One region of the Bacillus yunxiaonensis genome, then DNA from elsewhere that is predicted to be linked to it. Evidence: riboswitches for the same ligand, from Rfam matches in the RefSeq annotation. Region 1 holds a riboswitch; each other region holds the start of a gene.
The links. Region 1 has a riboswitch for S-adenosylmethionine ahead of WAX78_RS03720 (hypothetical protein). Riboswitches for the same ligand answer to the same signal wherever they lie in the genome.

Region 1 (5,062 bases):
AGGATTTGATGCTGACGGTTAAACAGGGACAATGGACAGCGCTTGTTGGAAAAAATGGTACCGGAAAATCAACGTTATTAACGCTTTTAGCAGGGCTGCAAAAATGTCGCAGAGGAAAAGTGATTTGGGAAGGTAAGTTAATTCATAAAACAGAAGTAACAGAGCGCTTTAAAAAAATTGGTTATGTATCGCAGCACCCTTACTATCATTTTACACATGATACTGTTTGGGACGAGCTTTTTAGCCGTGCGCAACAATTATATAAAAAAGAAGCGAATGAAAAAGTAGAAGAAATGCTTCGGAAGTTTTCAATCTTGCATATTCTTAATCGCCATCCGCATGATTGTAGCGGCGGAGAACAGCAATTAATCGCTCTTTGTACAGTGTTATTGTCAAAGCCAAATCTATTATTATTAGATGAACCGACAAAGGGATTAGATCCAGGCAAGAAAGAACAGCTTGGCGAGTTGTTTCAGCAATTACAAAAAGAAGGAACGACGATTGTTATGGCGACGCATGATATTGAGTTTGCAGCAAAATATGTGGATAACTGTATCATGTTATTTGATGGGAAAATTATTATGGAAGACACACCGGCCCGCTTTTTTAGTGAGAACTTTTTTTATACAACATCTGTTAATCGTTTTATTCGTAAACAACTGCCGTATGCTTTAACATGGGAGGATGTGTTTGAGGCGTGTCCAAAAGATATGCTGGTATAGTTGTAGTCGTTTTTTTAGTGTTGATTATTACACTTTTATTTACGTCTTTTGTGACGGATCAATATTATATATGGTGCAGTCTTTTCTTTTTAATTGTGATTATGTTGCCATTTTACGTGCGTTTTGAGAAAAAAGCTTTTGTTTCGCGTGAAATTGTACTTGTAGCTGTCCTAGCGGCAATTGCTGCGATTAGTCGTGTACCATTTTCTTTCATTCCAAGTGTACAACCAACTTCGTTTGTTATTATTGTATCAGCGATTGTTTTTGGTAGTGAGACGGGTTTTCTTATCGGTGCAACAGCTGCGTTAGTTTCTAATATATTCCTAGGGCAAGGGCCTTGGACTCCGTGGCAAATGTTTTGCTGGGGTATGATGGGTTTTTCAGCAGGACTGCTGCGTCATACGTGGATGATGAAAACATTATGGGGAAGAGTTCTCTTTGGATTTATTGCAGGATTTGCTTTTAACTGGGTTATGAATTTATGGTTTCTTATTGGTTTTTTGAAAGAACTAACATGGGATACTTTTATAAAGGCGTATATTACAAGTTTTTATTTTGATCTTGCACATGCACTTTCCAATGTATTTTTTCTTTGGGTGTTTAGCACATCTTGGATTAAAATATTGGCACGTTTTAAGAAGAAGTACGGTATATTAGAATGAGGAAATGCAACGCACGTTTTCCCAAGTAAATAGGGAATAAGTTTTTCTTATAAGACATAAATATATACAGTAGGATCGCGACTTACATATTCGTTCGCTTTTTGAGACACTTCTTACATGATGTAAGGGGTGTCTTTTTTATGTATAAGTAAGTGCATTTTTAATTAACTATTTAGGAATTAGAATCCAATTCATACTTTGTTTCTCATACTATGGTACTGCACTCATAAATAGAAAGATGATACAACAGATGGATGTTGTAATAATGATATATCTATATACTGGTAGTGATAAAGAGAGTGATATTTCAGATTTCCCCCTTTTGTATATAAATTCCCTATCGTAAAATTGAGTGAAAACAAGGGGAGAGATGAGTGATAACTGTTGGCCTGGCATAATCGCTGTAACTAATTAATGTATGGGGAACACGCCCATTGCCAGTAGTTGAAATTTATTGCATTAGTACGAAGAAGGGATGTAAAACATGATAAAGAGTATATACGAAACACATTTACATGTAAGGGATTTAGAGAGAGCAATTGATTTTTACCAAAATAAACTTGGATTAAAGCTAGCGAGAAAATCACCTGAAAGGAAAGTAGCCTTTTTTTGGATAGGAGAAGATAGACGACAAATGCTGGGATTATGGGAAGTGCCAACAGATGCTTATATTCAGCTCAATCATTTCGCTTTCGAGGTAGAATTGAATTTCTTAAAACAGTCCAAAATATGGCTGGAAGAGAGAGGGATAGAAGTGATTGGAAGCCAAGGAAAAGGGAATCAAGAACCCATTGTCCAAAGCTGGATGCCGGCAGCGAGTGTTTACTTTCTCGATTATGATGGAAATAAGCTGGAGTTTATTTCTTTATTATCTGATGAACCCAATGAACTTGGATATGTACCATTTTTAAGTGAATGGGAAAAAGAAGTTCCTAATAGAAACGTTTAAAAACAAAATAAGAGTTGATATTAAGTTAATAAATAAAAAGTAAGCACGATTCATACGTGCTTACTTTTTATTTTTGGGAATTTTTCATTCTTGAGATAAAATATCTGCCGTACTATCACACTGTTGCAACGCATGTTGGACAGCTTGTAAAGATTGTTCAATGCGTTGACGATTATCTGATTTCTCGACTGTTTGCAAGGCGTTTTGTAAACAGTTTTTTGCTTCATGTAAAGCCTGGCAAGAATCTTGAACATGACCACGTGCATTTTTTTGCATGATTGCACCTCCTTTGGTCTATACATTTGTAGTATGAGCAAAACGAAACAAAATATAATAGTTTTCTAAAAAATAAATCCTGATTATTCTTATAGGAATTGACTTTTTTGGTTATATGCATTATAGTAAGAGATAAAGTGAATATTTTCTTATCCAGAGAGGTGGAGGGACTGGCCCGATGAAACCCAGCAACCGCAATGCAGGTGCTAATTCCAGCAGAACAGTTTTGTTCTGGAAGATAAGAAGGAAGAGACATGTTCCGCTTCTTCTTATCGAAGAGGTTTTTTTATTGCAAAAAAACCGATAATGAAAGATGGACAACGAGAAGAAAGGAGTGGACATAACTGTGACACTTGAGAAATATATTACGTTGCGCAGTGCAATTTACGAATATATGGAAGAACAAGAAGAGCCGATTACGTTATTGGATATTCAAGAGTATATTGCTTCTGAACATAAAGGGAAATTTGCAAAAAAGATGCTTCAACAATTTTATTTATTGCGGTTACTCGATGAACTAAAACTGGATGGAAAAATTACTTTAGCAGGGCCGCACAAATATATAATGATAAGGGGATTTGCTACATAGCAAAAGAGAAAAGAGGGAGTTGATCTCTCTTTTTTATGTTATAATTTATTTGAAAATTCACTTATTTTCGAGGTATGTAGATAAAAAGACTGTACTATGCAGTCTTTTTACAAGGAAATGGTGCTGAGTGTGTAGTGTTCAAAAATTAAATGTGCCCCGAAAGATGGGCGTTCTCGGCTAACAAATAAAAAAGACACCATCGCCGAATAGGTGTCGTTGCTTTTGTCGAAGGGGCTTGCCCTTTGACATGTATTAGAATAGCATGTGGGCCCACGAAAAGTCAAAAGGGAATTAAAGGAAAGGTGTTATTTACAATGAATATATTGATTGTATACACGCATCCAAACCCATCAAGCTTCAATGCTGCTATTTTGAAACATGTAGAACAAGGATTACAAAAAACAAGTCACTCTGTAACCGTTCTTGATTTGTATAAGGAACAATTTAATCCGGTTCTAACCTTTAACGAGACAAAAAAGAGAAGAGATTTAGTGCATGAGGAAGAAACAAGAAAATATAGGGAATTAGTTGCAGAGGCAGATTACTTCATTTTTATTTATCCAGTTTGGTGGTGGAGTATGCCTGCGATATTAAAGGGGTTTATTGACCGAGTATTTGTTTCAGGTTTTGCTTACAAATATGAAGAGAGAATGCCTAAAGGATTACTTACAGGAAAACAAGCATGGGTGATTCATACATTAGATTCTCCTTTATGGTACGCTGCTCTTTTGTACCGATCAGCTGAATGGATTGTGATGAAGAAAGGAATATTGTCCTTTTGTAGGATACATAACATAAAGCGTTCTGTATTTCAATCTGTGAAAAGTAGTAAACAAGAAAAAAGAGAAAAATGGCTGCAAAAGATATATGAGAAGGCGGCAAAATTATGAAAAATAAGGAACAGATTTATAAAATTATGAGTGTATGTGAAAGAGAAGATGACTTGTTTTATTCTTATCTTTCTTGTTTATTAGGGATAAAAGAGAATAGCAAGCAATTTTCTAAAGTTAAACAAGAAGTGCGGGAAGAATATCTTATAATGGGTATTTGTGAGAGAGAAGTAGACATTTTAGTAGAACAAAATAAACAGGTTGCAGATTTGTATATACCTAAGTTGCTTAGGTGGGAATTTTTACAAGAAAACGTTCGTTATATAGAAGATTTGTGCTCAATGGTATTTCAGTTAAAACCTTTATGCTTTTCAGAAGAACAATGGAAAAATGTAATGATGATCATAGAGAAAGAGCTGCCGTAAGACAACTCTTTTTGTAACAAAAACTTTGAGAATTTCGGTCTAATTTTAGTGTTTTTGTAAATACTTAGCGATTTGTAAATACATATCTCCATATGTGGATTGTATTTCTCCATTATGATTAGCATTTGATGAAAAGTGAACGATAACCATATGCGCAGTTGGATCAATATATAAACGTTGCCCATAACTCCCATGTACCTCGAATGCACCATGTTCGTTATGGGGAATCCACCATTGATTATGGTATGAATATGCTTCACCATCACCAACTGGAAGTTCGTCTTTTTTAATATTCTTAATTTCATCAATGATAGAAGAAGAAATAATTTGCTTTCCGTCATATACACCATTGTCCGCAATCATTTTTCCGAACCTTGCCATATCTCGGGCGGTTGCATTTAATCCTGCGCTGGCTTGTTCCACTCCTGTTTCATCAACAACATAATAAGCATCCTCTTCTGCTCCAATTTGTGACCAAAAATGTTCACTTACCATGTCTGCAAGGGATTTTCCTGTTACAGTACGAATCACCCATCCAAGTGTTTCGGCGGAACCATTATCATATGAAAAATTTTCTCCAGGAGCAGCAGTTTCGTTTGCTTCTAGCAA
Region 2 (5,062 bases), on a different contig from region 1:
AAAAAGGTCACTTTCCCTCCTCCACTTCTCTAAACATGATGTTTCTTTTTTTAAACCTTATATGAATATAGGAACACATTTCCATTATTTTAATAAAAATTATAATTTTCTGCAATTTCTAACAAAAAAAGAAAAAGAGCTCTTACTCCTTTTCCTTTCGCTTCTGTAATTGGCTATATTCTTCCTTTGTATTTACATTCAGAAATACATCTAGTGCTTCTTCTATTGTCACATACTGAACATTACACTGAGATAATAGCCCCTGCATGCTTCTCTTCTCTTCCTTTAATAACTGCTCTATTTTTTCTTTTACTTTATTATGATATAGCGCTAAAAGCGGTTGTTTTCGTTCTTCAACAAGTGGAACAATTGCTTCATATGTTTCATTCGCTCGTTCTGTTAATTCCAGTGCCCACTCTTTCGAAACATTTGGTGTGTCGCACGGTGCAACGATATACCAATCTGCATCTACAAATTCCATACCTGTTAATAAACCGGCAAGCGGGCCGTTTCCTTTGTATAATTCAATATCTTCTACAACGGGTACATCCAATATGTGCGAAAGTTCATTTGTAATGCGTGGATGACTAATTACAACAATGTCTGTTACAACTTCTTGCAATGCTTCTATACTATGTTCAATAAATGTTTTTCCCTGCCAAATGGCTAATGCTTTCGGCTCTCCAAAACGACTGGACTGTCCGCCGGCTAATACAATTCCTGCTATTTTCACTGGCGATGCAACTCAAATGTAATGTGCCCAAGCTCTGGTAAAATTAATTTATTCATCGCAAGGCGAACCGCACCAGTCGATCCTGGCATGGAAAAGACAACTTTCCTTCCAATTGTTCCACCAATTGCTCTGCTTAGCATCGCCGCGCTGCCGATATCTTCTAAATAACTAATCATCCGAAATAGTTCTCCAAAGCCTACAATTTCTTTATCAAGCAATGCCTCTACTGCTTCAATTGTAACATCACGTTTTGTAATTCCAGTGCCGCCATTTGTTAACACAACATCTACATCTTCTTGTTGGTAGCCTGTTAACACAGCTTGCTGAATGCTTTCTTTATCGTCTTTTACAATTTCATACGCTGTTACTTGATGATTTGCTTCTATTAATAACTCTTTTAATAACTGTCCACTTTTATCCGTTTCTTCTGTTCGTGTATCTGAAATTGTTATGATTTTACAGCGAACAGATAGTGGTGATTGTTTTTTATGTTCTGTGACACTCATTCTATTTTCCTCCCCATTGATAAGCTTGTCTAAATTTTATCATATATAATATGGCAGCAAAAAAATGTGAGACCTGTCACACTTCTTTACCGAAAAAACATTCCTTTTCTAAAATTTACCTTATAATAAAAATATAGGTTTTTAAAGGGAGGAAATTCATATGGATACAATGAGAAAATTAACGACGTTATTTATTTTGCTATTCGTCGCTTCTATTAGCGCTGGCATGGCACTAAAAGACGCTGTACCATATGCAGCAATTGGCGGCTGGGGATTTGGCACGCTCTTTTTATTATGTTCAGCCTTTTGGGCCGGAAAAATTCGTTATCGTAAAGGGGAATAACTATGTTCGGTAAAAAATCAACTACGTGTACATCATGCGGGAAGGAAATTGCAGTACATGAGCGTTCTTGGATTTACATGCAATATCCGCCAAGCGGTATGACAAACATTCAAAAATATATTGAACTCGGCGGGGAAGTGTATTGCACTTCTTGCGTTGGGAAAGTAGAAAAACAGGAAAGCAACTAAAATGTTAAAAAGGTGATTGCGTGAAAATAAGAAATATTGCTTTCATAATTACAATTGTAATCATTTGTTTTTGGAGCGGTACTTCATTTTATAAAAATCACATAGCTCATAAAGTAGAAGCGTATTTATTCTCACAAGGCGACCAGAAAGATGATTTAAAAAGTCTTGAAGTACGGTACGACTTTAAGTTCGGATATATGGTCGATGTTACGTACAAGGATGAATCACATGTTATCTATACGTATCGCTATCAAAAAATTGGAGATACAGAAAGAAAAGGAGTTCTTGCTTATAATGAAACATTACTTGATAGCAAGGTAAATCCTTACACTTATTCATACAAACATAAACATTTTGGGGAGTATTAGGACTCTCGTTTACAACGCTACGTTACCATATGATTTAAATAAAAAAAGCTTTGCGCACACGCGCAAAGCTTTTTTCTTCCTATATTATAGACCAGCTTGCTCTTTTAAAGCTTCAGCTTTGTCTGTACGTTCCCAAGTAAGATCTACATCAGTACGTCCGAAGTGGCCGTATGCTGCTGTTTGTTTGTAAATTGGGCGACGTAAGTCTAACATTTTGATGATACCAGCTGGGCGAAGATCGAAGTTGCTGCGGATTAGTTCTACTAATACTTCTTCAGATACTTTTCCAGTGCCGAATGTATCAACAGAGATAGATACTGGTTTCGCTACGCCGATTGCGTATGCAAGTTGTACTTCTGCTTTGTCAGCAAGACCTGCTGCTACGATGTTTTTCGCAACGTAACGAGCTGCGTATGCTGCAGAGCGGTCAACTTTTGTTGCATCCTTACCAGAGAATGCACCGCCGCCGTGACGAGCGTATCCACCGTAAGTATCTACGATAATTTTACGACCTGTTAAACCAGCATCCCCTTGTGGTCCACCGATAACGAAGCGGCCAGTTGGGTTAATGAAGAATTTTGTATCTTCATCGATTAATTCAGCTGGTACAACTGGTTTAATTACAAATTCTTTTAAGTTGCGATCGATTTGTTCCCAAGCGATCTCTGGATGATGTTGTGTAGAAATTACAATTGTATCAACACGAACTGGTTTACCGTTTTCATCGTACTCAACTGTTACTTGTGTTTTACCGTCTGGACGTAAGTATGGTAATGTATCATCTTTACGTACTTCCGTTAAACGACGAGCTAATTTATGAGCAAGAGAAATTGGAAGCGGCATTAATTCTTTTGTTTCATTACATGCGAAACCAAACATTAAACCTTGGTCGCCTGCACCGATTGCTTCGATCTCTTCGTCAGTCATTTGACCTTCGCGTGCTTCTAACGCTTGGTCAACACCCATTGCGATGTCAGCAGACTGCTCATCGATAGATGTTAAAACTGCACAAGTTTCTGAATCGAAACCATATTTTGCACGAGTATAACCAATTCCTTTAATTGTTTCACGAACGATTTTGGGAATATCTACATAAGTAGAAGTCGTAATTTCCCCCGCTACCAATACTAAACCAGTTGTTACTGTTGTTTCACAAGCTACACGTGCGTTTGCATCTTTTGCTAAGATTGCATCTAAAATTGAATCAGAAATTTGGTCACTAATTTTATCTGGATGTCCTTCAGTTACAGACTCAGATGTGAACAGATGACGTTTTTTTGTCATGTGGTAAACCTCCCTACAGTAAATGTATATATTGTACGGAACTCATCCTTAATTTGCCACAAACTGCGACATTCATGTATTCTCCCACAAGTGCAAAAGAAAAACCTTTCCTATAATAGAGGAAAGGTTGTATTCGCTACTTGCATACTGCTTTTTGCCCTTTTCGCTCTTATCGTTCGAGATATTACACCTCGCACAGGTTTAAGCACCTATTCACTTGCGCTTATCATACATACAAGTGAGGTTGCCGGGCTTCATCGGGCCTGTCCCTCCGCCAGCTCGGGATAAGAGAGTATCCGTCCTCAACTATACTAAAGAAATGCTTTTCATTTGTCAATCCATATACACATATTCCTATAAGTTTTTCAGGGCAGAAATATATGGAAAAAAGTAATATAATAACACAAACAAAAACAAATAAATAGTATACATTATTTATATAATTGTGTTATACTCTTCATAGGGATTATGAGAGATATTTATAAATTAAATAAAGGATGGTATATAAATATGAGTACTGTGAATGTCCAAATTGGATTACATGAACTTTTAAACGGAAGCAATGCACAGGTTCAATTGAGCGTTCCACAATTAACGGAAAAAGTATTAATGAGAAAAGAAGGACAATTAACTTCTACTGGCGCTGTTTCTGTTTCAACAGGAAAATATACAGGACGTTCTCCGAAAGATAAATTTATTGTAGACGAAGCATCTGTTACGGATAAAATCGCTTGGGGTTCTGTAAACCAACCGATTTCTGAAGAGCATTTTAATAAATTATATACAAAAGTATTGGAATACTTAAAAGAAAAAGAAGAGCTATTCGTATTCAAAGGATTTGCAGGAGCAGACCGCAACTACCGTCTTCCTCTTCAAGTTATTAATGAATATGCATGGCATAACTTATTTGCACATCAATTATTCATCCGTCCGACTGAGGAAGAATTAAAAAATCATGATGCACAATTCACAATTGTATCTGCACCAAACTTTAAAGCAGATCCAGAAGTCGACGGCACAAACTCAGAAACATTTATTATTGTTTCATTTGAAAAGCGTATCGTGTTAATCGGAGGTACAGAATACGCTGGTGAAATGAAAAAATCAATCTTCTCTATCATGAACTACTTACTTCCAGAGCAAGATATTTTTTCTATGCACTGCTCTGCAAACGTAGGTGAAGAAGGCGATGTTGCTTTATTCTTCGGTTTATCTGGAACAGGTAAAACAACATTATCTGCTGATCCGAACCGCAAATTAATCGGTGATGACGAGCATGGTTGGTCTGATAACGGCGTATTCAATATTGAAGGCGGTTGCTATGCAAAATGTGTGAACTTATCTCGCGAGAAAGAACCACAAATCTTTGACGCGATTAAATTCGGCTCTGTTTTGGAAAACGTGGTGCTTGATGATCATACACGCATTGCAAATTATGATGACACTGCCTTAACAGAAAATACACGTGCAGCTTATCCAATTGATGCAATTGATAACATCGTATTACCTAGCGTTGCAGGTCATCCAAATACAATCATTTTCTTAACTGCTGATGCATTTGGCGTATTGCCTCCAATCAGCAAATTAACGAAAGAGCAAGCTATGTACCATTTCTTAAGCGGTTTTACTAGTAAACTAGC
Region 3 (5,062 bases), on a different contig from region 1:
TGTTCGTTTGTTATGATTCCAGATGGTATATTCACACGCATCATGAAATACCCCGCCTCTTTTGGGCGCTGCAAATATAAACCTGCCCACTTAAAAGAATCCCATTCTTCTTTCGGAATAGACGCAAATCCATGCTCAGCATAATACGGAATATCTTTAAAAATTTCTAAACCGTCTTTTTCTAATTTCTTTTTTTCTGTTGCATTTAGCTTTTCATTGTTTGCCCATACTTTTTCATAACTCATCATGTATCTCCTCCTATATAAAGTGAAACTTCCTTCTGGGAACGTTTTTTCCCAGAAGGTCAGTTGAACCAATCGGGCGCATGCCAGCAGTTAGCTCCCACCTATCTTCTTTGTTTTCTCAGACTCTTGGTGTAAGAGTCTTACTGCCCGTTAGCGCGGGATAAAGCTGCGTTCTTGCAAATAAGCAATAATTTGCTCTGCACATTGTTCAATAGAATGACGATGCGTTTCTACAATAACTTCAGCTTGAATTGGCTCTTCATAAGGAGAATCGATTCCGGTAAACTGCTTAATCTCCCCACTTCTTGCTTTTTTATAAAGTCCTTTCGGATCACGTTTTTCGCATTCTTCAATTGGACACTTTACGAACACTTCAACAAATTCACCTTGTTCTAATATGTCACGCACTTGCTGACGATCTTCACGAAACGGTGAAATAAACGCTGTTAATACAATTGTTCCATTATCAACAAATAATTTCGCTACTTCACCGATGCGACGAATATTTTCTGTACGGTCCTCTTCTGAAAATCCTAAATCTTTATTTAAACCGTGACGGATATTATCTCCGTCTAACACATAATTACCAATATTTTCATCAAATAACTTGCGAGCTACTGCGTTTGCCACGGTTGATTTACCAGAAGCCGACAATCCTGTAAACCAAAGAACAAAGCTATGATTTTTGTTTTGCTTTCGGCGTTCTTCCTTTGAAACGGATGCCGTATGCCAAGTAATATTCGTTCCCATCTTCTTCTCTCCTTACTTTGTCAAAACTTCTTTTTGCAAACCGCGAATTAAAACTTCTACTACTTCCTTACGACTAAATGTATTTGGTGGCAGTTCTCCATTTCGCAAGAGCTCTCTTACCTTTGTACCCGATAAAATAACATGATCTTCTTTTCCGTGTGGACATGTTTTCGTTGATGCCATTCCCTCACATTTCGCACAATAAAAACTATGTTCAAAAAAGAGGGGTGTAATTCCTAATTCTTCTATTGTAAAGTTAGCGAAAATTTCCTGCGCTTCATACGTACCATAATAATTCCCAACACCAGCGTGATCGCGACCGACAATAAAATGCGTACACCCAAAGTTTCTTCTTACAAGTGCATGAAAAATCGCTTCACGCGGCCCAGCATATCGCATCGCCGCTGGAAATACTGCTAAAGAGACACGATCTTTTGGATAGTAGTTTTCTAGAAGTACTTCGTAACTTTCCATTCGAACATCAGCTGGAATATCATCTGACTTCGTTTCTCCAACAAGCGGGTTTAAAAACAGGCCATCAACAATTTCAAGAGCTGCTTTTTGAATATATTCATGTGCGCGATGCACTGGATTTCTTGTTTGAAAACCAACGATTGTTTTCCAATCACGCCGTGCAAACTCTGCTCGCGTTTCACTTGGATCTAAATGATAAGCGGAAAATTTTTCTTTTCTAATCCGTTGCACAAGCGTAATCGGTCCTCCCACGTATATATCCGGACGATCGTATAATTTCTTAACACCCGGATGTGCTTCTTCTATCGTTTTATAGACAAGTAACGCCTCCTTTTCTTTATCAGGCGTATAAATCTCTTGAACTTGAATTACACCGTACGTTATACCTTCTTTTACAAGTCGAACTTCTTCCCCTACTTCTAACTCCTTCGCTTTTTCTTCTGTTATAGGCAATGTAATTGGAATGCTCCATACAGCTCCATCTGCTAAGCGCATTGTTTCTACTACTGATACGTAATCATTCTTTCCTAAAAAACCCGTAAGCGGACTATATCCACCGGTCGCAATGAGCTCTAAATCACTTAATGCGATTCCATCTAATTCAATTTCTTTTACGATATGCGCTGTTTCATATGTTGTATCAATTCGATTTACTAATGTTTTTATATCGCTCATTTTCTTTTCCCCTTCTTTATTAAGTTTTAACAGATAGTAGCTTTCACTCCGCACTAATATGCAGTATGAGCCCAATTGATGAGAGATTTCCATCAGCGGGTGATAAAGAAAGACCACACTAATGAAAGCTTCATTTTATTGATAATGAAGACCACATTCTGTTTTCATCTTTCCAGCCCAGCGTCCATCCCTCGAATCTCCACCCTCTTGCACCTGCACGGTACATTTTTCACATCCAATGCTCGGATACCCAATATCATGGAGTGGATTGTATGGCAAATTATGCTTATATACGTAGCGCCACACTTCTTTCCAAGTCCAATGAATAAGCGGACAGATTTTAACAGATTGAAAGCGATGATCTTGATTGACAAACTGTGTATGTTTTCGCGTTTCAGACTGTTCTCTTCTTAAACCGGATATCCATGCTTTCCTACCTGTTAGCGCTTCTTCTAACGGCTTAATTTTTCTTAATTGGCAACAAAGATTTGGATTATGTTCCCATAATTTATCACCATACTCTTTTGCTTGTTCCTCAAGTGTAAGTGCCGGTTGCTTTTCAATAATATTCAAATTAGGAAATCGCTCCCTGACTTTTTTGATCAAGTCATATGTTTCTTGAAAATGAACATTTGTATCTAAAAATACAACCTTTGCAGATGGATTTACTTGGTTAATCACATGCAATAAAACCATTCCTTCTATTCCAAAGCTGCATGCATAAACAATATCCTGATCATAATGTTCATATGCCCAGCGTATTGCTGCCAAAGCGCCTTTCGTTTCGTCGTCTTCCTGAAATGAAACAAAATTATCTTGCCATGTTTCGTACGTTAACATCGTTCTCCCCCTTCACAACACCCATACAAAAAGGCGGCTTTAATCTATAGAAATAGATTAAAGCCGCCTCTAGTTTTTCTAGTCAGCGTGCTTATTTTAAACGTACTTTTTCACTTTTTTCAAGCTGAATCACTTTACCATCTTGCACAACAATTGTAATCGAACCATATTTCATATCAGTAAGCATAGATTGAATTTTACTTGCTACTTCTTCAAATTGTCCGCGTACTCCCACGAACAGCCCCCCTTTTTTCATAAAAAAAATCTTTCCCATTTCGAAAAGACTGTTCCGGTAACGTATCTACCTTATCTTTCAAAATGGATGCCATTTTGCTGGAAGTAGCACCTTACTCCTATAAAGTAGGTTGCCGGGCTTCGTCGGGCCAGTTCCCTCCGCCACTCTTGATAAGAATTATATTTGTATTTTATCACAATTCTGATTTTTTTCAATCCTAGTTTTCCGATAAATTTTATTTATTATAAAGTGAAACTTTCATCAGTGGAGGATTTCTTTATCCCCCACTGATAGAAAGCCTGCCCAATCAGGCACATGCCAGCAGTTATTCCCCATCTATCTTCTGTAGAAAAGCGGAAGCGGCTCGCCCAGAATCGCAGGACGTTGGAGCACCCGACATAGAGGGGCTTTTTGCCTCGTACGAGGGGGCGAAACGATCGGAGATTCTAGCCGCTAGAGCTGGACAACGATTCGCTCTCCATTTTGAGGTGGGGTCTTACAGCCCGCGAATAGCGGGATAAAAAAGGAGTAGTTCATCTAAACAACTCCTACTTCAACTAAACGAGGGTGTATTCATACAAGTTCCTTCACACGTATGCGATCGTTTCCAATAATATTTTCATACGATTCCCTCTCTACAACAACTTGCGATTTTCCATTTTTCGCAAACACCACTGCCGGGCGACGAATACGATTATAATTATTTGCCATTGAATAACCATATGCCCCTGTACAAGAGATAGCTAAGAGATCACAAGAAACAACTTTTGGAAGCTTTACATCCCAAATGAGCATATCCCCACTTTCACAACATTTTCCCGCAATTGAAACAACCTCTTCGGCAGATTCATTCGCACGATTTGCTAGCAATGCTTCATAACGAGCTCCATAAAGTGCTGGGCGAAGATTATCTGTCATCCCTCCATCAACCGATACATATTTACGGATGCCTGGAATATCTTTAATCGCTCCTACTGTATACAGCGTTGTTCCTGCATCTCCAACAATACTACGACCTGGTTCCATCCAAATTTCTGGAAGGGGATATTCGCATACTGTAAACTGCTCGCGTACCGCATCCGTCACAGCTTTCACATATTCACCAAGGACAAGTGGCGTGTCCCCTTCCGTATAGCGAATTCCGAAACCGCCTCCTACATTTAGTACTGGCGCTACATAGTTCATTTCTTTTCTCACTGTTTCCAAGAAATTACGAAGCACCTCAATTGCACGAACAAATCCTGCCGTCTCAAATATTTGCGATCCGATATGGGAATGAATTCCTAATATACGATAGTTTGATTTTTCTAATGCACTTTTTACCGCTTGTGATGCATGCCCTGTTGAAATACCAAAACCAAATTTAGAATCATCTTGACCTGTTGTAATATATTCATGTGTATGCGCTTCTACTCCTGGCGTCACACGAAGCAAGATATTCACAACTTGCTCGTATTCTTTCGCTAAATCATGCAATACTTCTAGTTCAAAAAAATTATCTACAACAAAGCAGCCGATATTAGCTTCTAATGCCATTCTTATTTCTTCTTCTGTTTTATTATTACCATGAAAATGGATGCGCTCTGCTGGAAATCCCGCTTGCAACGCCGTATATAGTTCTCCGCTAGACACAACATCTAGCGACATATTTTCTTCGGCAGCTAACCGGCACATTTCCATGCACAAGAACGCTTTGCTTGCATACGCTACTTGATAAGAGAACCCACTTTCCCTAAATGCACGATGAAATGCACGACATTTCTCACGAATTGCTGTCTCGTCGTAAACATAAAGTGGTGTCCCATATGTTCTTGTAAGTTCAGTAGCATCGCAGCCCCCAATT

Region 2: it holds a riboswitch for S-adenosylmethionine, as region 1 does, so the genes downstream of both, metK (methionine adenosyltransferase) here and WAX78_RS03720 (hypothetical protein) in region 1, are expected to answer to the same signal.
Region 3: it holds a riboswitch for S-adenosylmethionine, as region 1 does, so the genes downstream of both, WAX78_RS13175 (YezD family protein) here and WAX78_RS03720 (hypothetical protein) in region 1, are expected to answer to the same signal.

The regions. Positions count from the first base shown of each region.
Region 1 covers NZ_JBAWSV010000001.1:743,647-748,708, reverse strand. Annotated here, with positions in the region: gene WAX78_RS03740 (ABC transporter ATP-binding protein) at 1-722, shown strand, start outside; gene WAX78_RS03735 (ECF transporter S component) at 698-1,384, shown strand; gene WAX78_RS03730 (VOC family protein) at 1,869-2,333, shown strand; gene WAX78_RS03725 (hypothetical protein) at 2,418-2,609, opposite strand; SAM riboswitch class I at 2,756-2,854, shown strand; partial or broken gene WAX78_RS03720 (hypothetical protein) at 2,923-3,221, shown strand; gene WAX78_RS03715 (NAD(P)H-dependent oxidoreductase) at 3,513-4,088, shown strand; gene WAX78_RS03710 (hypothetical protein) at 4,085-4,453, shown strand; gene WAX78_RS03705 (serine hydrolase domain-containing protein) at 4,499-5,062, opposite strand, start outside.
Region 2 covers NZ_JBAWSV010000010.1:47,043-52,104, forward strand. Annotated here, with positions in the region: gene mobA (molybdenum cofactor guanylyltransferase) at 143-733, opposite strand; gene WAX78_RS21920 (MogA/MoaB family molybdenum cofactor biosynthesis protein) at 730-1,239, opposite strand; gene WAX78_RS21925 (hypothetical protein) at 1,400-1,582, shown strand; gene WAX78_RS21930 (hypothetical protein) at 1,585-1,770, shown strand; gene WAX78_RS21935 (DUF3139 domain-containing protein) at 1,791-2,138, shown strand; gene metK (methionine adenosyltransferase) at 2,223-3,422, opposite strand; SAM riboswitch class I at 3,589-3,713, opposite strand; gene pckA (phosphoenolpyruvate carboxykinase (ATP)) at 3,933-5,062, shown strand, end outside.
Region 3 covers NZ_JBAWSV010000004.1:205,006-210,067, reverse strand. Annotated here, with positions in the region: gene WAX78_RS13195 (nitrite/sulfite reductase) at 1-245, opposite strand, end outside; gene cysC (adenylyl-sulfate kinase) at 396-995, opposite strand; gene sat (sulfate adenylyltransferase) at 1,008-2,144, opposite strand; gene WAX78_RS13180 (phosphoadenylyl-sulfate reductase) at 2,280-2,984, opposite strand; gene WAX78_RS13175 (YezD family protein) at 3,076-3,219, opposite strand; SAM riboswitch class I at 3,288-3,396, opposite strand; gene lysA (diaminopimelate decarboxylase) at 3,793-5,062, opposite strand, start outside.